DNA from 3 places in the Sporofaciens sp. SGI.106 genome. Region 2 is predicted to be linked to each of the others. Evidence: predicted binding sites of a transcription regulator. Region 2 holds the regulator's gene; each other region holds the start of a gene.
What was found. Region 2 encodes Rex, which represses fermentation and respiration genes when NADH is low (regulators of the CRP and FNR family bind a similar motif). Its sites were predicted from a motif close to ATTGTTAANTANTTAACAAT; they were not measured.
Positions count from the first base shown of each region.

Region 1: a site for Rex is predicted at 8,488-8,507, ahead of ACQRCC_RS10460 (NAD(P)H-dependent oxidoreductase subunit E). Genes of this name have one in related genera too.
Region 3: a site for Rex is predicted at 6,133-6,152, ahead of ACQRCC_RS10380 (phosphoenolpyruvate carboxykinase (ATP)). Genes of this name have one in related genera too.

Region 1 is NZ_JBNPMZ010000013.1:72,673-83,134, reverse strand. Features, by position in the region: gene ACQRCC_RS10495 (MFS transporter) at 1-176, opposite strand, end outside; partial or broken gene ACQRCC_RS10490 (helix-turn-helix transcriptional regulator) at 1,244-1,372, opposite strand; gene ACQRCC_RS10485 (ABC transporter permease) at 1,509-2,411, opposite strand; gene ACQRCC_RS10480 (ABC transporter ATP-binding protein) at 2,408-3,325, opposite strand; gene ACQRCC_RS10475 (TetR/AcrR family transcriptional regulator) at 3,322-3,957, opposite strand; gene ACQRCC_RS10470 (NADH-dependent [FeFe] hydrogenase, group A6) at 4,152-5,894, opposite strand; gene nuoF (NADH-quinone oxidoreductase subunit NuoF) at 5,910-7,838, opposite strand; gene ACQRCC_RS10460 (NAD(P)H-dependent oxidoreductase subunit E) at 7,885-8,379, opposite strand; gene ACQRCC_RS10455 (hypothetical protein) at 8,708-8,941, opposite strand; gene queA (tRNA preQ1(34) S-adenosylmethionine ribosyltransferase-isomerase QueA) at 8,956-9,981, opposite strand; gene pheT (phenylalanine--tRNA ligase subunit beta) at 9,995-10,462, opposite strand, start outside.
Region 2 is NZ_JBNPMZ010000001.1:67,769-78,230, forward strand. Features, by position in the region: gene ACQRCC_RS00300 (aminopeptidase P family N-terminal domain-containing protein) at 1-1,697, shown strand, start outside; gene ACQRCC_RS00305 (2-isopropylmalate synthase) at 1,935-3,326, shown strand; gene ACQRCC_RS00310 (GntR family transcriptional regulator) at 3,362-4,018, shown strand; gene ACQRCC_RS00315 (NADP-dependent isocitrate dehydrogenase) at 4,085-5,281, shown strand; gene ACQRCC_RS00320 (ABC-F family ATP-binding cassette domain-containing protein) at 5,356-7,308, opposite strand; gene ACQRCC_RS00325 (redox-sensing transcriptional repressor Rex) at 7,444-8,091, shown strand; gene ACQRCC_RS00330 (NAD(P)H-hydrate dehydratase) at 8,203-9,699, shown strand; gene alr (alanine racemase) at 9,700-10,462, shown strand, end outside.
Region 3 is NZ_JBNPMZ010000013.1:52,025-62,486, reverse strand. Features, by position in the region: gene ACQRCC_RS10400 (molybdenum cofactor guanylyltransferase) at 1-116, opposite strand, end outside; gene ACQRCC_RS10395 (ABC transporter ATP-binding protein) at 135-2,039, opposite strand; gene ACQRCC_RS10390 (ABC transporter ATP-binding protein) at 2,043-3,791, opposite strand; gene ACQRCC_RS10385 (MarR family winged helix-turn-helix transcriptional regulator) at 3,788-4,240, opposite strand; gene ACQRCC_RS10380 (phosphoenolpyruvate carboxykinase (ATP)) at 4,377-6,074, opposite strand; gene cdd (cytidine deaminase) at 6,177-6,575, opposite strand; gene thrC (threonine synthase) at 6,586-8,073, opposite strand; gene ACQRCC_RS10365 (3-isopropylmalate dehydratase small subunit) at 8,107-8,595, opposite strand; gene leuC (3-isopropylmalate dehydratase large subunit) at 8,595-9,869, opposite strand; gene ACQRCC_RS10355 (VaFE repeat-containing surface-anchored protein) at 9,891-10,462, opposite strand, start outside.

The sequences.
Region 1 (10,462 bases), on a different contig from region 2:
GCTTGCGGCAAAAATCCAATCAGTGTTGCCGCCGTCAATATGATTGCAGAATTAGTTTTCGCAACCAAATAAAAGATAATGGCCATTTGCAAAATACCGCTGCTAATAAAGGATATTGCTTGTCCGGCAAGAAGTGTAAAATAAGTTTTTCTCCATGAATTGTTGTTTTGGGTCATAATGCGAACCTCCTTTTTTATTGCATTGTTCCTTTGTTTCTGCAATAAAAAGCAGGCGTTGTCCCACAGAGAGGGCAGACGCCTGCATAACAACAAAGCACGAAAAAACACCACGATACAGTTCAAAGACTGCTCGTGTCAAACCTACGTGTTCCTTTGCATACGCACGCAAAAAAAGCCCACCATCATGTGGAAAGGTACTTCTACTTTTTATTGCTTATTAGCGTACACAAATTAACACACGTAAGCCTCCTTCCAATCTCAAACTGTCGCACAGTATAACACACATCCGATAGACTTGTCAACCATTTTTAACCTTGTTTTCCATCTTGTTTTTCCATCTCTTACGGGCAGTAGCAAAGCCAGGCGAGCCAGTCAACGGTCAAGATGAACGGCGCTTTCAGCGCCGCCGTTGACAGTCTCGCCCGTCTTTGCTAATGGGTAATCAAGGCGGGAAAGCCATTTTAGGGCTTTCCCGCCCATTTCAATTTTGGGAGAAGAAAGGCCCCAAAATGAACGAGCGCGGCCAAGCACTTTGAGGGATTGGCCGCCTTGTCCACCCATCCAGCGGGGCGGCGGGCGGCGGTCAAGGCCGGGTGTAACCCCGTTCATTTCAGCCTTGACGGTTGCCCGCTGTCCTGCTACTTTTCCGGGAGTGTGGCCACAACTTCGGGACACTTTGTCCACAAGTCGGAGCGTAGGACGAGGGACGGGGGCTTTCATATACGCTCTGTCTGCTGATGAAACCAGACCTGCGCTTGCGGCTCCACGCCACGCAAGCACAGCCCTGTTTTCTTGCCGCTTCAAATCTTGCCGCTTCAAATGCCCTTGCCCTCCCCGGCGGCAACGGCATTTTCACGACAACGCCGACAGAGCGTATAACACACTACACTTTGCTTCGCAAAGTCGTGTGCCAAATGGGGGCGTTGCCCCCTTTGGAAACCCCCACAAGAAAAGGCGATATGCTACCCCTCCACGGGGCGCATACCGCCTTTTCTTGTTATCCAGCCCTCCGGCTGTATTGGTTGAGCAAAAGTCAGCGTGGGATTGGTGTGGTATCTTTATCTAAGTGAACCCCCTGTCTCCCATTTAGAAACAGTCTTATCACTGACATTGATTCTATCTGCCAGCTCCTTCTGGGTGATGTTTCTTTTTTCTCTTAATTCTTTTACCGTTTTTCCAGTCACATAACTCATAATATCTACCTCTTTCTTCATTTATTATGAGTAAATTGTAAGCCCCGGCATCTCATCCGGCAACCTACGCAGCGTAGAGTCAGGATATCATTTCTTCACAAACATCCCCACAGTCTCGCCAATCAGCATTCCCAGACTATCTCTGTTTTCCGCTGCGCACCACATTTAACAGCACATACAATGCAATCAACCCTGCAGCCGTTCCTGCCATAATCAAATACATTGTGTTAAGTCCCACTTTTTCATCAAAGAAATATAGATTACAATCCACCGCATCTTTAATTGCCTCTACGACCTGAGACGGAAATCCCTGACTTTCCATCTCTTCAAATGTTCCCCTGAGCACATGGTTTCGAAGCATGGAAGTCCCATAGGTTCCCGGAAGAAAAGAAATCACCTTCTGCAACCCGTCCGAGAACTGGGAAATCGGCATATATGCTCCACAGATAAATCCATATCCCGCACTGACAATCGTTCCCACGGCAGACATCTGCCCCTGACTGGTAAGGAACATATTGATAATGCTGGACAGTGCCGTTCCGAATAATACCAGAAGAAATACATCCAACAGCAGTCTAAGCACATCTTCCGTAGTAAGATACCAGCCCACCTTTGCAATATAAAGAAGACATACACCTGTTGCCACATAAGAAATCAACAGCGTGGAAACCATTGTAGAAATATAATATCCTAAAGCCAGTGTACCCTTGCTTACCGGTGAAATCGTAAGATCCTTCCTGGTTCCATTTACCTTATCCTGAACCATCAGTAGATTGGAACAGAATGCCACCGTCACACAGCAGACTGCCAGAAGAGAAGATGTTAGCTCCCCGCCCACACATCCTCCGATCAGCTCATCCGGCGCCGTAGCACCAGCCGCCTCCAATGCCCCTCGGAATGTATCTTCATATACATTACTCAAAAACGTCCCGTACAGTACCAGAAGAACCAGCGGTGTTACCAGAGAGGTGAAGAACATTCCCTTATCTTTAAAAAATAACTTTGTATTTCGTTTAATTAATGCGCCCAGACCTCTCATTTCTCTGTACCTCCCGTCAGTTTCTTGCCTGTCACCGCAAGGAAAACATCATCCATCTTTCCCTTAACGATTTCATAATCCCGAAAGACCTCCGGATATTTCAGAATCAGCTCTGTTGCAGCAGCCGTATCCGGCACCGCTACCCGGTAAACATCTTGCTTAAGAGGCTCACTTGGACATCCAAGACTGCTTACCTGTTTCTTGGTCACTCCATACAGTGTGATAAAATCTCCCGTATAGGTATTCTTAAGTTCCAGCGGCGTTCCTTCCGCTGCAATTCTTCCACTGTCAAGTATAACAACATAGTCTGCATCTGCTGCCTCTTCCATATAATGAGTTGTCAGAAAAACGGTCATTTTCTGTTCCTTACGAAGCCTTGCAATGGCGTCCCAGAGAAGCTTTCTTGTCTGAGGATCCAGACCTGTAGTAGGTTCATCCAATATTAAAATCTTAGGCTGATGCAGAAGTGCTCTTGCAATATCAATTCTTCTTCTCTGTCCGCCGGAAAGCTTTCCAACTGTTCTTTTCAGCAAATCTTCGAAATCCAGAAGTTGCGAAAGATCTTTTAATCTTTCTTTAAATACCTTTCCTGTGATTCCGTAAAGCGCCGCACGGCTTTCCAGATTATCCTGTACATTCAGCGCCTTATCCAGAACGGAATTCTGGAACACTACACCCAGACTTCGTTTAATCGTGTCATCGTCCTTATCCAGATCCGCCCCACAAATATGTACACTTCCTGCGTTCTTCGTAAGCTGTCCGCACATGATATTAATTGTTGTTGACTTTCCCGCTCCATTGATGCCGAGAAATGCAAAGAGTTCCCCCTCTTTTACACGGAAACTTAAATCCTGTACTGCTTTCACGTCACCAAAGCTTTTACTCAGGTGGCTTATTTCAATGATATTACTCATAGGTCGCTCTCCTTTTCGTCACATTCATCCTTTTTTACTGGCTTAATATTATACCGTTCTTTCGCACCGGACTTTACCACCATCATCATTCCAATAAATGATTCCGTCAGCATCTCTGACACTTCTTTCTCATCAAAGTCACATACTTTGGCGGCACATAGTGCTCCAATTCCAAATGTATGAATCCACACATGCTTAAACAGCTGCAACGCATCCTGCTCTGGCAGCTGATAATCCCTCATAATTACCTCTATACAAAGCTTTGACATATCCCCCAGTTCTTCAAAAATATCTTCAAAGCTCTTAGCCTTTTCATTTTCTGTCATAAAAAGCATCTGAAACAGCTTTGGCTCTTCTTTCGCAAACAGAATCATCTGCATCCCGAATTGCTTAAATGCCGGTGTATAATGAACCCCTTTATTTGTATAGTCATTATACCGCTGCATTGCTGCCTTTCTTACTTCTTTCTGCACTTCTTCCATATTTTCAAACACCGTAAATATGGGACGTGCCGAGCTTCCCAGACGCTGTCCCAGGTCCCGGGCAGTAAGTGCCTCCATTCCCCGTTCACTGACCATATCTAACGCTGCTGCCACGATCTCATCTCTTGTAAATTTCGGTTTCGGTGGCATTTACATCATCCTCCCATTCAAAATCACACGTTTTAAATTGGTTGTTTTAAATCATTTGTTTTATTTTATACCTTATGTCAGGAACCTGTCAATTCCTTTTTACAAAGAACTCGGGAGTTTTTTTGCAGTAATCAATAGAAAAAGAGATTTGGCACCATATCATAGTGCCAAATCTCTCTAATTCAGGTTTTTTATTAGTTAATTGTTCTCTTTACATAGGTTGTATGTAAGGTCTCATGTGCCTTGTGGCTTCCCGGTTCGCCCAGATATTCATCATAAAGCTTCTTAATTGCCGGATTCTCATGAGATTTACGGATTGGTTTTGCAGCATCATTTCTGTAAAGAACGCCTGCACGGATTCCGCGTACGTCTGTAAAGTTACGTACATCTCCGGATACCTGTGGCTGTCCTCCACCGTTAACACATCCGCCAGGACATCCCATGATCTCGATGAAGTGGTAGTTTGCCTCACCGGATTTCACTTTGTTAAGAAGCTCTCTTGCATTGTTAAGTCCGGAAACTACCGCTACCTTCACATCCATTCCCGCCACATGATAAGATGCCTCTTTGATTCCCTGTGTACCACGCACATCGGTAAACTCCAGGTTCGCAAGCTCTTCACCGGTCAGAGTCTCTACGGCTGTACGAAGTGCCGCCTCCATAACACCGCCGGTCGCACCAAAGATAACACCTGCGCCTGTGGATTCGCCCATGGGATCATCAAATCCTTCATCCGGAAGAGCGGAAAAATCAATACCACAACGCTTAATCAGTCTTGCCAGCTCTCTTGTTGTGATGGCAATATCCACATCCGGAACGCCTGCCGCATTCTGGTCATCTCTTCCGATCTCAAATTTCTTTGCTGTACACGGCATTACGCTGACAGATACGATCTTCTTCGGATCAATGCCTTCCTTCTCTGCAAAATATGTTTTCAGCATAGCACCAAACATCTGCTGCGGAGACTTACAGCTTGACAGATTTTCCGTCATATCCGGGAAGTAATGTTCACAATACTTAATCCATCCAGGTGAACAGGATGTGATCATCGGAAGCACACCACCATTTTGAATACGGTGCAGAAGCTCTGTTGCCTCCTCCATAATCGTAAGGTCTGCTCCCCAGTCTGTATCAAATACCTTGTCAAATCCAATTCTTCGAAGTGCAGCTGCCATCTTGCCTTCCACGTCAGTTCCCATCGGATAACCAAATTCTTCGCCCAGACCTGCTCTTACAGAAGGAGCTGTCTGTACAACTACATATTTCTCCGGATCAGCAATTGCTTCGATAATCTTATCTGTGTAGTCTTTTTCATAAAGTGCTCCTGTCGGACAGACTGCGATACACTGACCACAGGAAACACAGCTGGTCTCGCCCAGTCCCATTTCAAAAGCAGAACCGATAAATGTATCGAATCCACGGTTATTCGGTCCGATTACTCCGATTCCCTGTGTCTTTTCACAGGTAGCCACACAGCGGCGGCACAGGATACATTTATTATTATCACGAACCATATGAGCAGCGGAAGTATCCAGCTCGTAGTGATTCATTTCACCTGCATAATAGTTTTCATCATCCACACCATACTCACGACAGAGCTGCTGTAATTCACAATTGCCGCTTCGCACGCAGGAAAGACATTTCTTATCGTGATTGGACAGCAGAAGCTGCAAAGTTCTTTTTCTGGACTGGATCAGCTTCGGTGTGTTCGTATAAACTTCCATTCCCTCGTTAATCGGGTGCACACAAGCTGCAACCAGATTTCTTGCACCTTTTACTTCTACTACACACATACGGCATGCGCCGATCTCGTTAATTTCTTTCAGATAGCACAGAGTCGGAATTCTGATTCCTGCCAGATGTGCCGCTTCAAGGATAGTAGAACCTGCCGGTGCGGATACATCAAGCCCGTTGATTTTAAGATTAATATTTTCCATATTTTCCATCCTCCATTACTCTTTGTAAATAGCACCAAAACGACATTTCTCCATGCAGGCTCCACACTTCACGCACTTATCCTGATTGATTACGTGAGGTTCTTTTACCTTTCCGATGATTGCATTATTCGGACAGGTTCTTGCACAAAGTGTACATCCCTTACATTTATCCGCATCAATCTTGTACTGAAGCAGATCTTTACATACGCCGGCCGGACATTTCTTGTCAACGATATGTGCTATGTATTCATCTCTGAAGTAACGCAGTGTGGACAGTACCGGGTTCGGTGCCGTCTGTCCCAATGCACACAGAGAATTGGATTTCAGGTGAGCTGCCAGCTCCTCCAGACGATCCAGGTCTTCCATGGTTCCCTGACCTTTTGTAATCTTATCCAGAATCTCAAGCATTCTTCTGGTTCCCACACGGCATGGTGTACATTTACCACAGGATTCGTCTACTGTGAATTCCAGGAAGAATTTTGCGATATCTACCATACAGGTATCTTCATCCATTACGATCAGACCACCGGATCCCATCATGGAACCGATTGCAATCAGATTGTCGTAGTCGATCGGAACATCAAAATTCTCAGCCGGAATACATCCGCCGGACGGTCCTCCGGTCTGTGCAGCCTTGAATTTCTTACCATTCGGAATTCCGCCGCCAATCTCTTCTACGATCTCACGAAGGGTTGTTCCCATCGGGATCTCAACCAGACCTGTATTATTAACCTTTCCTCCAAGAGCAAATACTTTTGTTCCTTTTGATTTTTCAGTTCCCATGGAAGCGAACCACTCCGGTCCGTTCAGGATGATCTGCGGGATATTTGCCAGTGTCTCTACGTTATTTAAAATGGTTGGTTTCTGGAACAGACCTTTCAGTGCCGGGAACGGCGGACGCGGTCTTGGCTCACCACGATTTCCTTCGATGGAAGTCATAAGTGCAGTCTCCTCACCACAAACGAAAGCTCCTGCTCCCAGTCTCAGCTCGATATCAAAATCAAATCCTGTTCCAAAGATATCTTTGCCCAGTAATCCATATTCTCTTGCCTGGCCGATTGCAATATTCAGTCGTTCAACAGCAATCGGGTACTCTGCACGCACATAAATATATCCCTGAGATGCACCGATTGCATAACCTGCAATAGCCATCGCCTCCAGTACTACGTGTGGGTCACCTTCCAGTACGGAACGATCCATGAACGCACCCGGGTCACCTTCGTCAGCGTTACAGCATACGTACTTCTGATCTGCCGCATTAGCTGCTGCAAATTTCCACTTCAGACCTGTCGGGAATCCTGCGCCTCCACGTCCCCTGAGTCCGCTGTCCAGCATAATCTGGATTACCTCCTCCGGCTTCATCTCTGTCAGGACTTTTCCCAGTGCCTCATATCCTCTTGTTCCGATATATTCCTCAATATTTTCCGGACTGATCACACCACAGTTCCGAAGTGCAACTCTGTGCTGTTTTTTATAGAAATTTGTCTCCTGCAGAGGCAGTACTTCATTTCCATGTACAGTCTCATCATAAAGCAGTCTGGTAACCACTCTTCCATTCACCAGATGCTCAGATACGATTTCCGGAATATCTTCTTCCTTCACCATGGAATAGAAAGCGCCTTCCGGATACACGATCATAATCGGTCCCAATGCACACAGACCAAAACAGCCTGTCTTAATTACACATACTTCTTCCTCAATTCCCTGTTTCTTTATCTCTTCTGCCAGTTTTTCTCTGATTCTCTGGCTGCCGGAAGATGTACATCCTGTACCTCCGCAGACCAGAACATGCGCGCGATATTTGGTGCTCCATTCCTCGCCGTTCGCAGCCTCATAAGCTGCTGCAGGTCCGGCAATCTTAACCGGAATCTGGTGCTCAGAACGATATCCGACTTCCCCTTGCACCTTCTCTCTTATTACTCGTAATTCTTCCAGAGATTTCATATTGTCCCTCCATTCTATTGACATTTCCGTTTTTCACATCTGAAAGCTATTCGTATTTTGCAAGAATATCATCGATATCCTCTACTTTCAGTCTGCCGTACACCTCATCATTAATTGTCATAACCGGAGCAAGACCGCAGGCACCGATACAGCGGCATGCATCCAGAGAGAACTTACCGTCCGGTGTACACTCTCCGCCGACAATTCCGAGCTTCTCCATCAGCTTGTTATAGATATCTCCGGATCCCTTTACATAACATGCGGTACCAAGACAAACAGAAATCTGATACCTTCCCTTCGGACTTAAGTTGAACTGTGAATAGAATGTTACAACTCCGTAAATCTTCTCCAGCGGGATTCCCGTCTCGTCTGAGATAATCTTCTGAACCTCAATCGGAAGATATCCGTAAATGTCCTGAGCTTTCTGCAGAATCGGCATAAGAGCACCCTTCTCGTCCTTCAACTCATGAATGACAGCAAGCAGTGCTTTTTCTTGTTCTTCGGTTCCTCTGAAAGGAACAGTAGATTTTTTTGAAAGCATTTTTTTACCTCCCTTTGCATAATGTATAACCGCACTGGCTATATTCGTTCTACTTTCCATAATTTTATCATACATTCTCACAAAAAACCATCATTTTTTTACCGATTTTTTGTTAATATTTACACATTCCCGTTTTATTTTTCACCAATTTTATGTCTAAAAAATGGGTTGTATTGACGTGTTTTTTTATTTATTTTATACAATTTAAAATTTTATTTTGTTCTGTGCGACTTTTGGAGTGATTTTTTTCACAAACCATATAAAGCCAAAAATACCCCTGCTGCCGGGTTTCTTCTCAGCAACAGGGGTATTTACGTATTCTATTTATCTATTCTTCCAGCTCCACGATCAGATAAAATCCTTTTTCTGTCTCTTTAATTTCTCTGATAATTCCTTTTCTGGCTTTGATTCTCTCTGTAGTTCTGTAGATGCCGGACATAGCAACCGATGGCTCCACCAGATAAGTATATCTTCCGGTGCTCGGACTTCGTTCACTGATTACGACTTCCTGTCCTTCCTCCACCAGACCCTGGCGTTCCATCTTAAAACTCTCCAGGCGCATAATATTCCTTCTTTCTATCGAATAAACATCGCATCGCCAAAGCTGAAGAAACGGTATCTTTCCTTCACCGCTTCTTCATATGCCGCCAGCACATGCTCTCTTCCCGCCAGTGCAGAAACCAGCATGATCAGTGTTGATTCCGGCAAATGGAAATTCGTAATCAGGCAGTCCAGTACCTTAAACTGATATCCCGGATAAATGAATATCTCCGTCCATCCACTGCACTCCCTTAACCGTCCGTTCTCATCTGCTGCAGACTCAATGGTACGACAGCTGGTAGTTCCCACGCAGATGACCCGATGACCATTTTCCTTTGCCCTGTTAATCTTATCTGCCTCCGACTGTTCAATGCGGTAGAATTCCGAATGCATATGATGCTCCAGAATATTATCCACCTTCACCGGACGGAAGGTTCCAAGTCCTACATGGAGTGTCACTTTTGCAACGTCTACTCCTTTATTTTCGATTTCCTTCAGAAGCTCCGGTGTAAAATGCAGTCCGGCAGTCGGTGCCGCTGCAGATCCACTGTGTTTTGCATATACGGTCTGATAACGGTTTTTATCCTCAAGCTGATGCGTAATATAAGGCGGCAGAGGCATCTGTCCAAGCTGATCCAGAATCTCTTCGAAAATTCCATCATAGGTGAATTTCACAAGACGGTTACCCTCTTCTACGATTCCAACCACCTCACCTGTTAAAAGTCCCTCACCAAAACTGATCTTTGCTCCAACCTTCGCCTTTTTCCCGGGCTTAACCAGAGTTTCCCACACATCATTTTCCATGCGTTTTAACAGCAGAATCTCTATTTTCGCATCGGTTCCGACCTTCGAGCCGATCAGACGCGCCGGAATAACCTTCGTGTCATTTAAGACCAGACAATCTCCCGGCTGCAGATATTCTATAATTTCCCTGAAAATGTGATGAGACACTTCTCCGGTGTCCTTGTCCAGAACCAGCAGCCTGGAACCGGAGCGGTCCTCAAGAGGATCCTGAGCAATCAGCTCCTCCGGCAAATCAAAACTAAAATCCTGTCGTTTCATTTCCAATCATCCTTTATTTACGAAGTTCGATTCCCATCTCTTCCAGTGCTTTCAGGATCTTATCCATTGCCTGAGTAATATCTGCTTCTGCAAGAGTCTTATCCTTTGCACGGAATACAATAGAATAAGCAACTGACTTGAATCCGGATTTAATCTGTGCACCCTCATACAAATCAAAGAGTGCATAGCTTTCCAGATAAGCGCCGCCTTTTTTCTCAATCACTTCCTCGATCTGACCAACCATAATTTCCTTCGGCACAACCATACTGATATCACGGGTTACAGCCGGGAACTTGGCAATTCCTTCGTATTTTCTTTCAAATGTTGCTCTCTCAACAATTTCCGGCATATCCAGAACTGCAATATAGGCTTTCTCACCGATACCATAGGTATCTGCCACGTCCGGATGAACCTCTCCAAGATATCCCACTACGACACCATCATAAATAATGTTTGCCTGACGTCCCGGATGGAGATACGG
Region 2 (10,462 bases):
AGAGTGAGTATGTTGGGGAATATTTTAAAGCAAGAAAATATATTACCGGTTTTTCCGGTTCTGCCGGAACTGCTGTGATCACAAAAGATAAAGCATATATGTGGACAGATGGAAGATATTTTATCCAGGCTGCAAGACAGATGGAAGGAACTACGGTGGAACTGATGAAGATGAGAGAGCCGGGTGTTCCAACTGTTGAAGAATATCTGAAAGATACCCTCCCGGAAAATGGAACGATTGGATTTGACGGTCGTGTGGTATCCATGGGGGAAGGAAAAACATATGAGCATATTGCAGCAGAAAAGGGCGGCAGCATTGTATATGCTTACGATCTGATTGATACCTTCTGGGAAGATCGTCCGAAATTATCAGAAGAACCTGCATTTGCTCTGGATTTGAAGTATGCCGGAGAATCAACAGCAGATAAACTCGGACGGATCCGTGAATTTATGCGTGAACATGGAGCAACCGCACATGTGCTCACAACCATAGACGATATTTGCTGGACATTGAATATCCGAGGAAATGATATTGAATTTTTCCCGTTAGTATTATCTTATGCAATCATTACACTGGATGGAATGGAACTTTATATTGATGAAAGGAAGCTTGGAGAAGAGATAAAAGAAAGTTTCGCAAAAGATGGAATTACACTTCATCCATACAATGATATTTATGAAGATATTAAGAAGTTAAATGCAGATGAAACACTTCTTCTTGACCCGGCAAAAATTAATTATGCAATTTATAAAAATATTCCGAATGAAGTAAAAAAGGTAGAAGAGCGTAATCCGGAGATTGTGTTTAAGGCTGTAAAGAATGTTACTGAGATTGAGAATATCAGAAAAGCACAGATGAAAGACAGTATTGCACACATCCGGTTTATGAAATGGCTGAAAGAAAATGTTGGAAAGACAACCATTACAGAGCTTAGTGCTTCTGATAAGCTGGATGAATTCCGTATGGAGCTTGGCAATTTTATCCGTCCAAGTTTTGAGCCAATCTGTGCATATGGAGAGCACGCAGCGTTATGCCACTATGTTTCTTCTGAAGAGACAAATGTAGAATTAAAAGAAGGCAGTGTATTCCTGACAGACACAGGTGCCGGATTTTATGAAGGTTCCACGGACGTGACCAGAACCTATGCCCTGGGTGAGATTCCACAGATTATGAAAGAGCATTTTACACTTGTTGCAATCAGCCATCTGCAGCTTGCAAGCGCAAAATTCTTAAGAGGCTGTACCGGAATGAACCTGGACATTCTTGCGAGAAAACCATTCTGGGACAGAGGAATTAACTTTAATCATGGAACAGGACATGGAATGGGATATCTTTTGAATATCCATGAAGGTCCGACAAACTTCCGCTGGCAGTATCGTGCAAATGATACACATCCATTTGAAGAGGGAATCGTTATTACAGATGAACCGGGAATTTATTTTGAAGGTTCACACGGAGTAAGATTGGAAAATGAGCTTCTTGTTCAGTCCTGGCAGAAGAATGAGTATGGAGATTTCCTGTACTTCGAGCCAATTACCTATATTCCAATGGATCTGGATGCCATTTTACCGGAAATGATGTCTGAACCGGAAAAAGCTCTTTTAAATGACTATCATCAGCTTGTATATGATAAAGTTTCTCCTTATCTTGAAGAAGATGAAAAAGAATGGCTGAGAAAATATACAAGAGCAATTTAATATTGTAACCTCATCCTCCGAATTGAAAATATACCCTATTGAAAAATGCCCCTTTGGCCTAAAAACCAGAGGGGCATTTTTTTACTCTATAGGAAACTGCGTTTCCATAGAGTAAAACTCTTTATTCTGAAAATAATTCTTGACAGGATGTGTATAATTGTATACAATTATACACATCGAAAAAGAAAATCATTTACCTTTGACAGAAGAGTATAATTTGAAGGAGAGTGTGCAGCGATGGAAGATCGAAAGGTATATTTTGATAAACATTCTAATTTATTACAGCTTGAAGAGCATATGTATCCGCTGGTCGATGTAGAGACACCGAATGTATTCCGGAATCTGTTTCATTATGATGAAATTCCGAAGATTGCGTTCAATGACCGTATTGTGCCGCACTGTATGCCGGATAATATCTGGATTACGGATACGACATTCCGTGATGGTCAGCAGTCAAGAGCACCGTATAGTACAGAGCAGATTGTAACATTGTACGATTATTTTCATAAACTGGGCGGTCCAAAAGGAAAGATTCGACAGAGTGAATTTTTCTTATACAGCAAGAAGGATAGAGATGCCGTTTATAAGTGTATGGAAAGAGGGTATGAATTCCCGGAAGTGACCAGTTGGATCCGTGCAAGTAAGAAGGATTTTGAACTGGTGAAAGATATCGGTATGAAGGAGACAGGAATTTTGGTAAGCTGTTCCGATTACCATATTTTTTATAAGCTTAAGATGACAAGAAGAGAATGTATGAATCATTACCTCTCCGTTATCCGTGAATGCCTGGAGACGGGAATCAGTCCGAGGTGTCATCTGGAGGATATAACCCGCTCTGATATCTACGGATTTGTAATTCCATTCTGTCTGGAGCTTATGAAACTTCAGGAGGAATATCAGATTCCGGTAAAGATTCGTGTCTGTGATACCATGGGATATGGTGTTAACTATCCGGGAGCTGTGATTCCGAGGTCTATTCCGGGTATTATTTACGGTATTCGTGTACATGCGGGCGTACCAAGTGAACAGATTGAATTCCATGGACATAATGATTTTTATAAGGCAGTCAGCAACTCTACTACAGCATGGCTGTATGGAGCCAGCGGCGTGAACTGTTCCCTCTTCGGAATCGGAGAGCGTACCGGCAATACTCCGCTTGAGGCTATGGTATTTGAGTATGCGCAGCTTCGGGGTACTCTGGATGGAATGGATACCACAGTCATTACAGAGCTGGCAGAGTATTATGAGAAAGAAATCGGTTACACGATTCCATCCAGGACACCGTTTGTCGGAAGGAATTTCAATGTGACAAGAGCAGGAATCCACGCGGATGGTCTTTTGAAAAATGAGGAGATCTACAATGTATTTGATACTGACAAATTCCTGAACCGTCCACCGCTTGTAGCAGTATCCAATACATCAGGACTTGCGGGAATCGCACACTGGATCAATACATATTTTCGCCTTCCACAGGAGAAGCAGGTAGATAAGAATACGGAGCTTGTAGCTATGGTAAAAGCCTGGGTGGATGAGGAATATGAAAGCGGACGAGTTACCGTATTGACAGACGACGAGCTGCTTAAGGTAATTGATGATGCCTGTAAGAAGCTGGGCGTGGAATTGCTGTAGTATCAATTGGGGGAAACTCCGGAAAGAGGCAAATCATGGAAGAATATCAGGATCGCTCACTGAGGGGAAGAGTGTTTCGGAAACTGAGAGAGGATATTTTATCCGGAAAATATAAGGAGCATGAAGAATTAAGGGAAATCTCTATCGGAGAAGAGCTGGGAGTCAGCAGGACGCCGGTCCGGGAAGCATTAAGACAACTGGAGCTGGAAGGACTGGTTACGATCATCCCGAATAAAGGAGCATATGTGACTGGAATTACACCTAAAGATGTGCATGATATTTATACGATCCGCTCCATGCTGGAAGGATTATGCGCACGGTGGGCAACCAGACATATTACTGATGAACAGATTGAGGAACTGGAAGAGATCATACTTTTGTCAGAATTTCATCTGAAAAAAGAAGGAAATGAGAAGGCGAAACAGGTATCCGATCTGGACGGTAAGTTCCACAAGGTACTGTACGAGGCCTCCAACAGCCGTATACTGGAGCATGTTCTATCAGATTTTCACAAGTATGTGCAGATTGCAAGAACAATGTCAGTAGGTGCCAAAGACCGGGCAGAGAAGTCCATAGCAGAGCACCGGGGAATACTGGATGCAATCAAGAGTAAGGATGAGGTTCTGGCCGAGAAACTGGCGAATGAGCATATTATTAAGGTAATGGCAAATCTCCACATGAATGAAGAATAACAATAATTAAGATTTAACAGAGCTTAGAAATTTAGAGTATAGAATATCGAAAAGGAGCTGAAGGCAATGGCAAAGATTAAAATGACAACCCCTATTGTAGAGATGGATGGAGACGAGATGACGAGAATCCTCTGGAAGATGATCAAGGACAATCTTCTGGAACCATTTATTGAACTCAACACAGAGTATTATGATCTGGGACTGGAGCATCGTAACGAGACAAATGATCAGGTAACTATTGATTCTGCCAATGCAACGAAAAAGTATAAAGTGGCAGTAAAATGTGCTACCATCACACCGAATGCTGCACGTATGACGGAGTATAACCTGAAAGAAATGTGGAAGAGCCCGAATGGAACCATCCGTGCTATACTGGATGGAACCGTATTCCGTGCACCGATCGTTGTAAAAGGAATTGAGCCTTGCGTTAAGAACTGGAAGAAGCCGATTACCATTGCAAGACATGCATACGGTGATGTTTATAAAAACACCGAGATGAAGATTCCGGGACCTGGAAAGGTAGAACTGGTCTATACTGCCGAAGATGGAACAGAGACAAGAGAACTCGTACATAATTACGCAGGACCGGGCGTGGCACAGGGCATGCATAATCTGTGTGATTCCATCGAAAGTTTCGCAAGAAGCTGCTTCAACTATGCACTGGATACAAAGCAGGATCTCTGGTTTGCTACCAAAGACACTATTTCTAAAAAATATGACCACACATTCAAGGATATTTTCCAGGAAATCTTTGATGCGGAATATAAAGAAAAATTTGATGCGGCTGGTATTACATATTTCTATACTCTGATCGATGATGCCGTTGCACGTGTAATGAAATCCGAGGGCGGTTACATCTGGGCATGTAAGAATTACGACGGGGATGTAATGAGTGACATGGTATCATCTGCATTTGGTTCTCTTGCCATGATGACTTCCGTACTGGTGTCACCGGACGGATATTATGAGTATGAGGCTGCTCACGGAACCGTACAGCGCCACTATTACAAACATTTGAAGGGAGAGGAAACCTCCACGAACTCAGTTGCAACCATATTCGCATGGACAGGAGCTCTAAGAAAACGTGGTGAGTTGGATGGAAATGCAGAGCTGATGGCGTTTGCAGACCGTCTGGAGAAAGCTACCATTGACACGATCGAAGGTGGCGAGATGACAAAGGATCTGGCGCTGATCACAACGATGGAGAATCCGACGGTGCTGAACAGTGAGGAGTTTATTAAGGCAATTGCGAAAAGATTGTAAGTTAATTGGGGACGTAGCAAAATGCATTTTGCTACGTCCCCAATTAACATTTGCGGTGTACCTTTTTGTTCAGTTTACTCTGCAAGTTCCTCCCAGCGTTCATAAAGCTCAGCCAGTTCATCGGCGATCGCTGCTTTTTCCTGTGCCAGTTCCTGACACCGGACGGAATTAGTGTATACCTCTTCCTGAGCCATTAGTTCATCAATTTCAACATCCCGTTCTTCCAGTTCGGTGATCCGGTTTTCTGTCTTTTTCAGATCGTTCAGGCGTTTTCGTTCTTTCGCCTGCTGTTCTTTTTGTTCCTGCCAGCTCAGCTTGGATTCGGATACGGCAGAAGTGGAGGGATTGGTTGCAGTGACAGCGGCTCTTTTTCCTGAAATACTGGATTCGGAAATGGTCTGACCGGCATAGGCGGCGGTCAGTTCTTCTTTTTTCTCCAGATAGTAATCGTAATTTCCTATATAATTTACAAAGGTCTGGTTCACCAGATCCAGAATTCGTGAGGCGGTCTGGTTGATGAAATAACGGTCGTGGGAAACGTATAACACGGTGCCGGTGTAATCGTTGAGGGCTTTTTCCAGTATTTCTTTGGAAGCTATATCAAGGTGGTTGGTAGGCTCATCCAGAATCAGAAAATTCGCTTCTGAGAGCATGAGTTTTGCAAGAGATACCCGACCTCTTTCTCCACCGCTCAAATCCCCGATCAGTTTAAAGACGTCGTCGCCTGTAAACAGAAATGCTGCCAGCATATTACGAATCTGGGTGTTGGTAAGAGAGGGGTAATCATCGGATATTTCCTCAAAAATGGTCTTGTCCATGTGAAGGACGTGATGCTCCTGGTCGTAATATCCGATTTTGACGTTCGTTCCCAGGGTAAATGTACCGCTGTCTGCCGGAAGTACCTGATTCAGTATCTTGAGCAGTGTGGTCTTTCCCGTTCCATTATCACCGATTATTGCTACGTGTTCCCCGCGTTTAATCTCGAAGCTTATATTGGAAAATAATGTCTGCGGCGGAAAGGATTTGCTCAAATTCTCTACAGAGAGTACATCATTACCGCTTACACAGGAAGGCTCAAGTGTCAGGTGGATTTCACTGTGGATTTCTGCAGGTTTCTCCACCAGAGTCATTTTGTTCAGCATTTTTTCACGGCTTTCTGCCCGCTTAATAGATTTTTCCCGATTGAAGGAGCGCAGTTTTTCGATGACGGCTTCCTGATGTTTGATTTCCTGCTGCTGGTTTAAATATTCTTTCAGTCTGGCATCCCGGATCATCTGTTTCTTCTGTGCGAAGGCTGTGTAATTTCCGGGGAACATCATGATATTTCCCAGTTCGATTTCAATGACCTTTGTTACGACACGGTCCAGAAAATAACGGTCATGGGATACAATGAGAACGGCGCCCGGGTAATTCAGAAGATAAGTCTCCAGCCATGCAATAGAATTCAGATCCAGGTGGTTGGTAGGCTCGTCCAGAAGAAGGACATCCGGGCGTGTCAGCAATAATTTACCCAGCGCGACACGGGTCTTCTGACCGCCGGAGAGGGTGTCGACCGGTTTCCCAAATTCAGACTCTTCAAATCCCAGTCCTTTCAGTACTCCGGTAATCTCGCTTTCGTAAGCGTATCCATTTTCCCGCTCAAAGGTATCTGTCAGCCGATGATAGGTGGTAAGTCTGTCTTCCAGCTCCTGTCCGGACAGAGATGATAATTCCTCTTCAATAGAGCGGATCTGACGCTCCATCTCGATGACATCTGCCTTGGCAGTTTTTACTTCTTCGTAAATCGTATGACCGGTAGTGACTTCCTGGTGCTGGGACAGATATCCGAGAGTCTTTCCTTTGGCAAGAGTGACAGAACCGTCATCCAGGGAAAGTTCCCCCACGATCATCTTAAGAATCGTGGATTTGCCGGCACCATTGAGACCCACCAGTGCTGCTTTTTCGTGTTCTTCTATATGAAAAGAGCCATGTTTTACAATGACTTCTTCTCCAAAAGCTTTTTTGATGTTATGGCATGATAAAATCATGGCATGACCTCCTAAACCTAGTATTACTCACAATAATTATAACGAAATTTATGCAAAATACAACTAAAAGTTTGACTTTGAGTTGACAATTCTATATAATATTATGAAGAGAAACAAATCGGGAAGGTGAGACTAGTGGAAGAAAGAGAAATTTCTCAGGCTGTAATACGAAGACTTCCAAGATACTATCGCTATTTGGGCGAGTTGCTTGAAAATGGTGTAGAACGTATTTCCTCAAATGAGCTGAGTAAGCAGATGAAGGTGACGGCATCCCAGATTCGACAGGATCTGAATAATTTTGGTGGATTTGGACAACAGGGATACGGATATAATGTAAAATATTTATACACGGAGATCGGGAAAATCCTGGGGCTTGAGAAGAACCATAATATGATTATTATCGGAGCCGGTAACCTGGGACAGGCTCTGGCAAATTATGCGGCATTTGAAAAGAGAGGATTTGTTCTGAAAGGGATATTTGATGTAAATCCTACCCTTGCAGGTGTGTCCATTCGTGGTGTTCCGATTCGAATGATGAGTGAATTGAGAGAGTTTATAGGCAAAAATGATATTGAGATTGCCGCACTTACTATACCGAAGGCAAAAGCGATTGACGTTGCAAATGAACTGGTAGAGCATGGAGTCAGAGCAATCTGGAACTTTGCTCATACAGATTTGAATCTGCCGGAACATGTCATTGTTGAAAATGTTCATCTGTCAGAGAGTCTGATGAGGTTATCCTATAATATCAGCCGATATAACGAGGAGCATAAAACAGAATAGAGTGAGTCTTGAAACGAAAGTGGGACGTGTAATGTCGGTCTGTGCTGTGCAGGCTTTCTTTACACGTCTTTTGCGTATAGTCAGGCTGAAAATAAGAGGAGGAAAAGAGATATGATATATTTACCGGATGGAAATCAGATGAAGGAGGCGGACCGCCACACCATCTGTGATCTTGGGATTCCATCTCTGGAACTGATGGAGCATGCAGCAAGAGCCTGTGTGGAAGTTATGGAAGATCGAAAAACAGATCTGTCAGATGTGTGCATTGTGTGTGGCTCCGGCAATAATGGTGGAGATGGATTTGCGATTGCAAGGATGCTGCTGGAGAAAGGATATTCTGTTAAGGCGGTTCTGGCGGGACGCATGGAGAGCAGGACCCCGGAGACAGTGTATCAGATGGATTTGTTTGAAAAAGCAGGAGGAACAGTCAGTGAATGGAAATCCGGAAAATATAGTGTCATAGTAGACGCCTTATTTGGCGTAGGATTGAATAGAGATATAGAGGGAAGATATGGCGAGTTGATTGAAGAGATGAATCAGGCAGAGGCAGTCAGGTTTGCCGTGGATGTGCCGTCGGGAATCAGTGCGGCAGACGGAAGAATACTGGGGCATGCATTTCATGCAGATGTGACAGTAACCTTTCAGAGGGGAAAACTGGGGCTCTATATGGATCCGGGACGGCAGATGGCCGGTGAGGTAATCGTAACGGATATCGGTATCAATACAGAATGCCTGGATGAGGATATTCATACAGTCTGTGCCCTGGAGGAGAAGGATATTAAGAAAATGATGCCGGAGCGCAGGGAAGATTCCCATAAAGGAACCTATGGAAGATTGCTTGTGATTGCAGGCAGTAAGGGGATGGCGGGAGCAGCCTGGCTGAATGCATATGCGGCATATATGACAGGCGCCGGACTGGTGCAGATCTACACGGCAGAAGAAAATCGAATGATTCTTCAGCAGCTCCTTCCGGAAGCAATTATAACGACTTATGATTTGTTCGATGAGAGAGAGTTAATTTCCCTGCTCCGATGGGCAGATACAGTTGTCATCGGTTCCGGAATCGGGACGACAGATCTGGCGAAAAAGCTTCTGCGCACTACCCTGGAGTATGTGGCTGTTCCATGTGTGATTGATGCGGATGGACTGAATCTACTGGCAGAAAATCCAAAATATATGAAAGATCTGAGGGAAAACCAATTTGTATTTACTCCACATATGAAAGAAATGTCCAGGATTTTAAAGAAACCGGTATCGGAACTCAGGGAGAATAAAAGAGAAATGTTGGAGGAGTTTGTGAAAAACTATCCGGTCACCTGTGTGCTGAAGGATGCCCGAACTCTCACGGCATGTGAGGGAAGGCACACGGCTTTGAACCTCTCAGGTAATGCTGCCATGGCAAAGGCAGGCTCGGGAGATGTTCTTGCCGGCATTATCGGAGGACTCCTTTCACAGGGCACAGATGTTTATGAGGCAGGTGTCCTGGGCGCATATCTCCATGGATTGGCCGGGGATGCGGCCAGAAAGCAAAAAGGGGCATACAGCGTGCTGGCGCGGGATCTGGCGGAGAATCTGGCAGTAGTTTTGAGAAAATTGGAGGAGGATTAAATGAAGAAATATAGCAGAGTTTGTGCAAGAGTGAATCTGGATGCCATAGAATATAATATGGAAATGATGAGGCGAAACCTGCATCCGGATACGAAGATGATCGCAGTAGTGAAAACGGATGCTTATGGACACGGTGCTGTTCAGGTTGGAAGAATACTGGAACCCAGGGATTATGTCTGGGGATACGCGGTGGCAACCGCAGACGAGGCGCTTTTTATGAGAGAGCATGATCTTATGAAGCCGATTCTGGTACTGGGATGTGTCTTCCCGGAACAGCGCAGGGATATGATCGAACGAAATATCCGGGTAACCTGTTATACGGAAGAGATGGCACAGGATTTATCGAATCTTGCAGTGGAAATGGGAAAGAAAGCATATGTGCATATTAAGCTTGATACAGGCATGGGCAGGCTTGGATTTTTAATTAATGAGGAAAACGCAGAGATTATACGAAGGATTGCCTCCATGCCGAATCTGGTAATGGAAGGTATGTATACACATTTTGCCAAGGCGGATGAGACAGATAAGACATTTACGCAGAAACAGATTGAAAAATATCAGTGGATGAGGCAGGCTTTGACTGACCGTGGAGTGAACTTTGAGTTCTATCACTGTTCCAACAGTGCGGGAATTATCGATATGAAAGAGGCGAATATGGATCTGGCCAGGGCAGGAATATCTACCTATGGTATGTATCCTTCCGAGGAGGTTGTCAAGGAAAACGTACCATTGAAACCAGCAATGGAGCTGATCAGCCATGTTA
Region 3 (10,462 bases), on a different contig from region 2:
TTCATTTCCCTGATCAGTCGCTCCATAAAAGTTTCTTTATTATAGACAAGGAAACCTTTATGTTTCCCTTCCATGCGCAGGCTCTTTCCTCCTGCCAATATCAATCCATCCATCATTTTTTCTGTCTTCTACCCCTATGCAGAAACACTCTTTCCCGTATACAGCTGATAGTACTTACCTTTCTCTTCCAGCAGTTCCTCATGTGTTCCACGCTCAATAATCCTTCCCTGTTCCAACACCATGATACAATCTGCATTTCTTATGGTAGACAGGCGATGAGCAATGACAAATGTAGTTCTGCCCTTCATCAGCTTATCCATACCATCCTGCACGATCCGCTCTGTCCGGGTATCGATAGAGCTGGTTGCCTCATCCAGTATCAGCACTGGCGGATCTGCAATTGCCGCCCTCGCAATGGACAGAAGCTGCCTCTGTCCCTGACTTAAGCTGGCTCCGTCCCCGGTAAGCATAGTATCATATCCATCCGGAAGCCTCCGGATAAATCCGTCTGCATTGGCAAGTTTTGCGGCTGCCACCACCTCTTCATCCGTCGCATTCAGTTTACCAAAACGAATATTTTCCTTTACCGTCCCGGTAAATAAATGGGTATCCTGAAGTACGATTCCCATGGAACGTCGAAGGTCTGCTTTGCGTATCTTATTAATATTGATCCCGTCATAACGGATCTTTCCATCCTGGATATCATAGAAACGGTTGATCAGATTGGTAATCGTGGTCTTCCCTGCTCCGGTAGACCCCACGAAAGCAATCTTCTGTCCCGGATTCGCATATAGCTTCACATCATGAAGGACAATCTTATCGTCATTATATCCGAAATCCACTCCATTGAACACCACATCTCCCCGAACCTTCACGTAATCTGTGGTTCCATCTGAGCGGTGGGTGTGCTTCCATGCCCAGCAGCCGGTTCTTTCCTCACACTCGGTAAGCTGACCGTCCACTTCCCTTGCATTCACAAGTGTCACATATCCATCATCTTTTTCCGGTTCTTCATCCAACAGCTTAAAGAATCTCTCAGCACCCGCCATAGCCATAACGATAGCATTCAGCTGCTGACTCACCTGGTTGATCGGCATGCTGAAGCTCCTGTTAAATGTCAGGAAGCTTGCCAGTCCTCCCAGCGTAAACCCTCCAACCTTTCCAAGCGCCAGAGCGCCGCCTACGATTGCGCACACAACATAGCTGATATTTCCAAGCTGTGCATTGATAGGTCCCAGGATATTTGCAAATGAATTTGCAAGGTCAGCACTTCCAAAAAGCTCCTGATTTAATTTCCGAAAAGCCTCTTTGTTCTCTTCCTCGTGGCAGAATACCTTAACCACCTTCTGCCCATTCATCATTTCTTCAATAAATCCATTCACAGCGCCAAGATTCTTTTGCTGTTTCAGGAAATATTTTCCGCTGTTTCCCGCTGCCAGCTTTGTACAGTACAGCATAATTCCCACCATAATCAGCGTCACAATTGTCAGCGGCACATTCAGGATAATCATACTGATCAGCACACTTACAATTGTAAACCCACTGTTTATGATCTGAGGAATACTCTGGCTGATCATCTGGCGTAACGTATCAATATCATTGGTATAGATTGACATGATATCGCCATGGGCATGAGTATCAAAATACTTAATTGGCAGCTTCTGCATATTTTCAAACAGGTCATCTCTCATATTCTGAAGAGTGCCCTGGGTTACATACACCATAATCTTATTATAAGCAAATGTTGCCAGTATTCCTATCAGATAAAAGCCCGCCACCCTCGCAATCGCATATGCAAGCGGCGCAAAATCCGGCGTGTCGGAAAGCAGAAGCGGTGTAATATAATCGTCAATCAGATTTTTCGTAAACATTGTTCCCTGCACATTTGCAATTACTCCGATAAAAATCAGGATCACAACTGCAATGTAATGATACTTATATGTACGAAACACATAATTCATCAATCTTAGAAAAATTTTTCCCGGATCCTTCACCTGGGATTTCATGCCTCTCGTTTCTTTTCTCATCGGTCCTGCCATCTTTTACTCACCTGCCTTTTCATCAAAATCGCCGCTGCCCTTCATCTGGGACTCATATACCTCGCGGTAGATTTCATTTGTTTCCAACAATTCTTCATGGGTACCAAATCCATGAACTCTGCCTTCATCCATGACAATGATCCGGTCCGCATCCTGAACACTGGAAATCCTCTGGGCAATGATCAGTTTCGTGGTGTCCGGTATTTCCTCCCGGAATGCTCTTCTTATCTTCGCATCCGTAGCAGTATCGACCGCACTGGTGCTGTCATCCAGAATCAGTATTTTAGGTTTTTTCAGGAGTGCCCTGGCAATACAGAGTCTCTGCTTCTGTCCGCCGGATACATTATTTCCTCCCTGCTCAATGTGCGTCTCATATTTCATCGGAAATCTCTGGATAAACTCATCTGCACAGGCAAGCCTGCAGACATTCACACATTCCTCTTCTGTAGCATTTCGATTGCCCCATCGTAAATTTTCTAAAATTGTACCGGAGAATAACACATTGTTCTGAAGTACTACAGACACCTGATTACGAAGTGCTTCCATATCATAATCCTTTACATTGCATCCTCCAACCCGCACTTCCCCATCAGTCACATCATAAAGACGGCTGATCAGGTTCACGAGGCTCGTTTTCGCGCTTCCGGTTCCACCGATAATTCCGATAGTCTCACCGGAATGGATATCCAGATTAATATCTTTTAAAACAGGCTCATCATTATCTTTTTTATATGAAAAATTCACATGAAAAAATGTAATGCTTCCGTCTTTTACTTCTGTCACCGGGTGATCCGGATTCTGGATATCACTGACCTCGTTCAGTACCTCTGAGATACGTCTGACACTTGCCATACTCATGGATATCATGACAAATACCATGGACAGCATCATAAGGTTCATCAGAATATTCATACAGTAGGCTAAAAGACTCATAAGCTCACCGGTAGTCAGAGTTGAGGAAACAATCATTTTTGCACCAAGCCAGCTGATCAGAAGAATACATGTATATACCGTAAGCTGCATTATCGGCGCATTGTACACAAGATTATTTTCCGCCTTTACAAATATCCTGTAAATATTCTCACTCGCCTTCTTAAATTTCCTGGTTTCCTCCTCTTCTCTCACATAAGCTTTTACGACACGAATGGCTGATACATTTTCCTGCACAGATTCATTCAATGCGTCATATTTGGGAAATGCCTGCTGAAAATATCTCGTAGCATGACTGATAATAAACATTAGAACAACACCAAGAATCATCACTGCTACCAGATAAACGCTTGCCAGGCGTCTATTTATAAAAAATGCCATGGCCATCGCACAAATCAAGCTGGCAGGCGCTCTCATAAGCATTCGAAGACACATCTGATACGCATTTTGAACATTGGTTACATCCGTAGTCAGACGGGTCACCAATCCGGCCGTACTGAATTTATCGATGCTGGAAAATGAAAATGTCTGGATGTGGTTAAACATTGCCTCTCTCAGATTTTTTGCAAATCCTGTGGAAGCTTTCGCACCGTAACGTCCTCCGAGAAGTCCTGCCAGTAGACCCATAGCCGCCGCCACAATCATAATCCCTCCTACCCTGTAAATATGTCCGATATCCCCCTTGTTGACTCCGTCATCAATAATGGATGCCATCAGATACGGGATAATCATCTCCATAATTACTTCCAGTATCATAAAAACAGGCGTCGCAAAGGACGCTTTCTTATATTCCTTTACCTCATGTAACAAAGTCCGTATCATTTCATTTCTCCTTTCTCCGCATTTTCCCGGATTTTCCGGATCACTCCCAGGAATATTTTTAGATCTTCTTTGCCGACTCCCCGAAGGAGAAAATCATCCATCTGCTCTGTTATCTTTGTCATTTCTTCATGCGTTTGGATTCCCTTGTCTGTCAAAGAAACCTTCTTCAACCTGGCATCCCTGGTCACCGATTCCCGACAGATAAATCCCTTTTTTTCCATAAGCTTTATTGTATTCGTAACAGACGACCTGCCTACAGAAAAATGCTGTTCCAGATCCTTTTGAAATACATCTTCACTCCGGTGCTCATAAAGATACCTGATTACCCAGCCGTGCACGATCGTAACTTCGTCTATTCCCGCTGCTTTTACTCGATTCGACAGACATCGTCCGATTACCCGGTCTGCCTTATGCACTTCAACTCCTATCCTCAGCTCTGCCTCTTCCATATGTCACGCCTCCCCGATTGTTCGATAGTGAACTGTTTTATATCGAACATTATTATAGCACAAAAATATAATTAATCAACCAAAAAAAGGAAGCCGCATCAAAACAGCTTCCTTTTACAAATCATATTCTTTTCAATTATGCAAGTTCTTCAACCAGTTTCTTCAGTGCATCTACTGCTTCATCCGGCAGCTTGTCATATCCGTCTTTTGCTACAGCAAAGTTCTCAACTTCGTTTACACGATCCTGCATACGAGCCTTTAACTGAGCTTTGTAGTCCGGATCGTCAAGATCCGGAACGAATCCTTCCCAATCCATGATCTCGATGTCAGAGAACGGTCCCCACTGATGGAAATCTGCTCTCTTCTCAACGATTGCTTCCAGCACACCAAGAGTATCCTTTGGCTGTACCTTCTTGCCCATGAAATCACCTGTATTAACGATGTAGCAGTCTACGTTCTTCTCTTCAACCAGTTTTTTGAACTTCTCGTAGTCATTAGCCAGAGGATAGGTTCTGAACGGATTAGCGTAAGGAACAACAACCAGCTTGTTAGGATCTACGCCAGGAGCAAGACGCTCAGCAGAGGAACGTTTTGTAGCAAGTGTAGCTCCCATAACAGATGCAAGTGCAGCACCTTTCAGCTTAACTACCGGCGGAATGGTAGGATCTTTCATAATCCAGAAGATTGCATTAACCGGAGCATCAATCTTATCTACACGGTTCGGTGACCATAACTTAGACTTGATTGCACGTCCGTTACCATTTCTGATATCCTCTGTTACAAGCTGAATCTTTCCATCTTCGTCCATTGTTGCAGAACAGTTCTGAGCTGTCAGCAGATACTTGTTATCCGGGCATCCTGTCGGATAATCAGCTGTCTTATCAAAATAAGTAGGCTCAATTGCGATAGATGAGCATGTATCTGTATTGATGATAAATGCATCATCATGAAGTACTTTGATCTCGTATTTTCCACCATGTTTTGCATGTGTCAGTGTAGACTTACCAGATCCTGACAGACCGTATACAGATGCAACATACTTGGATCCATCCGGGAGTAAGTATTCTTTCTGTCCACCGTGGCAGGATGCATAACCGTTACGGTTTGCAATTGCCCATACCATAGTAAGAGTACCTTTCTTGTGCTCTCCGAAGTATCTCATACCAAGGATACATGCACAGTTTGTCTCTGTATTGAAATAGCACAGAGTCTTCTTAGCCGGGTCACTTAAACAGTCAAAGCTTACACCAGGAGCCTCTTCCGGAATCCACTGCGGATCAGAGAAGATGTAGATATCTGCTTCTTTTCCGTCTCCTACCGGTTTGGACTCTTTGTACATCTTTACATATTCATCAGACATATACTGGAAGTTCAGCATCCAGTTATACATGATATTCTCTTCTCCTTCCGGAATCAACAGGTGGCACTTAACCATAAATTCCGGATCCAATCCTGCAAATACAGTTGCATGATACATTTTTTTCCAGCGTGATTTGTATACAGCGTCCATTGCAACTTTATCAAGAGCATCGCAATCTACTCCCGGTTCTCCTGCAATACGACGTGCTGTTGCATAACGTCCGGTAATTGCACCGTCATTAAATAAAAGAACTTTTGCATCTGCATCCAGACCAAACTCTTCTCCTCTATATACAGGCATATCTGTCACGATAGTTCCCGGGGAATTCTTTGCCAGATTGTAAGCCTCTTTCAAGGTTTCTACTTTCACAACATTATTTCCGTAGAATGCTGCTTCAATAATGGAACGTGTTTTAGAGAAACCTGGTTTGTCTTTTCCGATTTCACTAATTGGATAATATGCTTTTGTTGCCATTTTGTCTTTTCCTCCTTAAAATTCCGAATTTGGTAGTATTATCTCATTTTTTGTCAAAAAAGTCAATAGTTTAACAATGTGTAAAAATGCAAGATTGAAAAATCAATCTTGCATTTCAAAACTTTTGGGTAATAACTCACGCAAAGTTAGTATCTCCAGCTTTTCTTTATTCATTCCGCAAATTACGTGAAAATTATCCGGATCACAGAATTCTGCCATAACCTGACGGCAAACTCCGCAGGGATAGCACATGACCAGCTCCTCTTTTCCTCCTGCAATTGCAATTGCTTCAAATTCCCTCTGCCCTTTTGCAACAGCCGCAAAAAATGCCGTGCGTTCTGCGCAGTTAGAAGGTCCATATGCACTGTTCTCCACATTACATCCCTGCACCACTTCCCCATTTTTACAGAGGAGGGCGGCACCCACCTTAAATCCGGAATACGGACTATATGAAAATTCTCTTGCCTTCACAGCCTTCTGCCACAATTCATAAGCTTCCATATCCCGACTCCTACAATCCAAGTATCTCCCGCACAGACGCCTCCATCTTGTCCGCATCACACTCTGCTGTATGAAGAATATTAGCATCCAGAATCTCTTTAATCGCGTTCGGCATCTCTGTCTGAGACACCTGTTTTAATTCGTCCAGAAGGGCAAATTCATCCTGATCCGCATACTTTTCATCGATTGCGCTCATAACACTCTTTACAAATTTATACGGACTTGCCGTAGATGCCACCACGCATTTTGCAGCATCCCCTGAATTCTTCTGGTATTCCTTACATACATAAGCAGCGACTGCCGTATGTGTATCGATCACATAACCGGTTCTGGCATATACATCATGAATCATACGGGCTGTCTGCTCCTCTGTGGCATATCCTGCCTCGAAGTCTGCGAGCTCTCTTTTCATATCCTCTGTAATCGCATAACTTCCGTCTTCTTTCAGCTCCCGCATTAATTCTGCATCTTTCTCTGCATTTTTTCCGGCAATCTGATAAATCAGACGCTCCAGATTACTGGAAATCAAAATGTCCATAGACGGGGATGTTGTCAGAAGGAATTCTCTGTTTCTGTCATAAGTACCGGTCTGGAAGAAATCAAACAGCACTTTATTTTCATTGGAAGCACAAACAAGCTTCTGAATCGGAATCCCCATCTGTTTAGCATAATATGCTGCCAGAATATTTCCGAAATTTCCGGTAGGAACCACAACATTAATTGCCTCTCCTGCCTGAATCTCCTCATTCTGCAATAATTTTGCATAAGCATATACGTAATATACCACCTGCGGCACAAGACGTCCGATATTTATAGAATTCGCAGATGAGAACTGATAGCCGTGCTCATCAAGCTCCCTGGCCAGTTCTTTGTTTTCGAACATTGCCTTTACCCCGCTTTGGGCATTGTCAAAATTGCCATGGATAGCAACAACCGATGTATTGTCTCCCTTCTGGGTTACCATCTGAAGCTCCTGTACTTTGCTGACTCCGTTTTTTGGATAGAACACAATAATTCTGGTACCCTCCACATCAGCAAAGCCTGCAAGTGCTGCCTTTCCGGTATCGCCGGAGGTTGCTGTCAGAATGACAATCTCATTTTTTACATGATTCTTTTTCGCAGCAGTTGTAAGAAGATGAGGCAGAATAGAAAGTGCCATATCCTTAAATGCAATCGTTGCTCCATGGTATAATTCCAGATAATAAATACCATCTGCTTTAGCAAGCGGTGCAATCTCCTCAGTATCGAACTTACTGTCATAAGCTTTAGCAATACATGCTTTCAGCTCTTCCTCTGTAAAATCTGTAAGAAACTCTCTCATAACCGCATATGCTGTTTCCTGATAAGTCATATCCTTAAGTTCTTCCATAGAGACGGAAAGCTTTGGAATCTCCACCGGGACAAACAAACCTCCATCGTCTGCAAGGCCTTTTAATATTGCCTCAGATGCTGTAACTGTTATGCCATCGTTTCTTGTACTCTTATACTGTAAATTCATCTTCTTCACCTTTCTGTATCGTCTATTTTCCGGTTATTTCCTGCTATTAGTATAATTAACCAGACCACCGGCAGCAATAATCTTCTGCATAAATTCCGGGAATGACTGTCCCTGGAACTCCGTTCCCTTTGTCCGGTTGTAGATTTTTCCGCTGTCAAAGTCTACTTCAACCTGATCTCCTGCTTCAATTCCCCTTGCAGCTTCCGGACATTCGATAATCGGAAGTCCGATATTAATTGCATTGCGGTAGAAAATCCGGGCAAATGTCTCTGCAATAATACAGCTTACTCCTGCCGTCTTCAGACAAAGCGGTGCATGCTCCCTGGAAGAGCCGCATCCAAAATTCTTATTAGCCACAATCAGATCGCCCGGCTGTACTTTTCCTGCAAATTCAGGATCAATATCTACCATCGCATGGCTCGCCAGCTCCTGTGCATCGAAAGAGTTCAAATATCTGGCTGGAATGATTACATCCGTATCCACATTATCACCATATTTAAATACATTACCCATTGCCTTCATTATTTGTCACCCACTTTCTCAGGATTTGCAATACATCCTGCAATCGCACTTGCCGCTGCCACTTCCGGTGAGGCAAGATAAATCAGAGAATCCACATGTCCCATTCTTCCTACAAAGTTACGATTTGTTGTTGATACACATTTTTCTCCTGCTGCCATAACGCCCATATGACCTCCCATGCAAGGTCCGCAGCTCGGTGTATTCACTGCACAGCCTGCATCCACAAAAATATCCAGAAGTCCCTCTGCAATACACTGCTTGTAAATTTTCTGAGTAGCAGGAACTACCATAACACGCACATCCGGATGTACCGTATGCCCCTTCAGAACAGCTGCCGCTCTTCGAAGATCTGAGATTCTTCCATTTGTACAGGAACCGATTACAACCTGATCGATCTTGATCGGGTCCATAGCTTCAATTTCATCAATCGTCTTTGCATTGCCTGGCAGATGTGGGAATGCAACAGTAGGACGCACCTCTGACAGATCAATTTCAATCACTTCATCATATTCTGCGTCTTCGTCAGCCTCATATACATGATATTCTTTTACGGAATGCTCATGAATATATTCTAATGTCAGGTCATCTACTGGGAAAATTCCATTCTTTGCACCGGCTTCAATTGCCATGTTAGCCATAGTAAAACGATCATCCATGGAAAGATTTGCAATTCCATCTCCGGTGAATTCCATAGACTTATATCTTGCTCCATCCACACCAATCCGTCCAATAATATGGATAATAATATCTTTACCGCTTACGTAACGGGATGGCGCACCCTTCAGGACGAATTTAATCGCACTCGGAACCTTGAACCATAATTCTCCGGTTGCCATTCCTGTTGCGATATCTGTTGTTCCCACACCGGTGGAGAATGCTCCCAGTGCTCCGTATGTACATGTATGTGAATCTGCACCGATAATACATTCTCCTGCAGTAACTACTCCCGCTTCTGGAAGAATCGCATGCTCTACTCCGGATTTTCCCTGTTCAAAATACCACTTCAGTCCCTGGTTCTTCGCAAACTCACGGATTGCCTTGGAATTTTCTGCAGATTTAATATCTTTATTTGGTGTAAAGTGATCCGGCACAAATACAACTTTGTCTTTATCGAAAACTGTATCAGCCATCTGTTTTAATACCGGAAGTGCCATTGGTCCGGTAATATCATTTGCCATTACCACATCGAGCTTCGCCATGATAAGCTGTCCCGCTTCTACGCTGTCCAGTCCCGCATGGGCTGCCAGAATTTTCTGTGTCATTGTCATTCCCATGATGATGACCCTCCTTTATCATTATTTCGTCTTACGTGCTATTCTAACACAACATAAGATTCCAACGCAAGAAAGAATACATGATATCACAAGAACCGTTATATTTGCACCATCACCGGTTTTAACCTTTTCTGTCTTTTCCGGTTCTTTTTCCACCGGTTCGTCCTCTTTCGGAGGAACCGGCTTCTTACCAAAATGTATCGTCTGCCCTTCATCTGTGATATCCTCATGTCTGGCAATCAGGTTCTCCCCCTCATATAACTTTTCAAATACGACCACATCACTCTCTTCCAGTTCAGACGCATCAAACGTAATCATGACTTCCGCACTTCCCTCAGACGCCTCCGGCCGGAATACCAGCTCTGCCGTCACCGGCTGTCCGCTCTTATCAAGAACTTCCTTTTCCGCATTTTTGTCCATCAAAGTCGCCCTCAGAGTATATTCTCTTCCTTCACAAAGCCCCCTGTAAGAAACCGTATCTATAATAGTTACTTCTGTCTCCGGCAACACATTCTGACTGCCCGACTCCTTTTCCTTCGCAATGGTAGAGATAATCACATTCTGATTCAGAACCGTCCCCAGATTTATCAAAA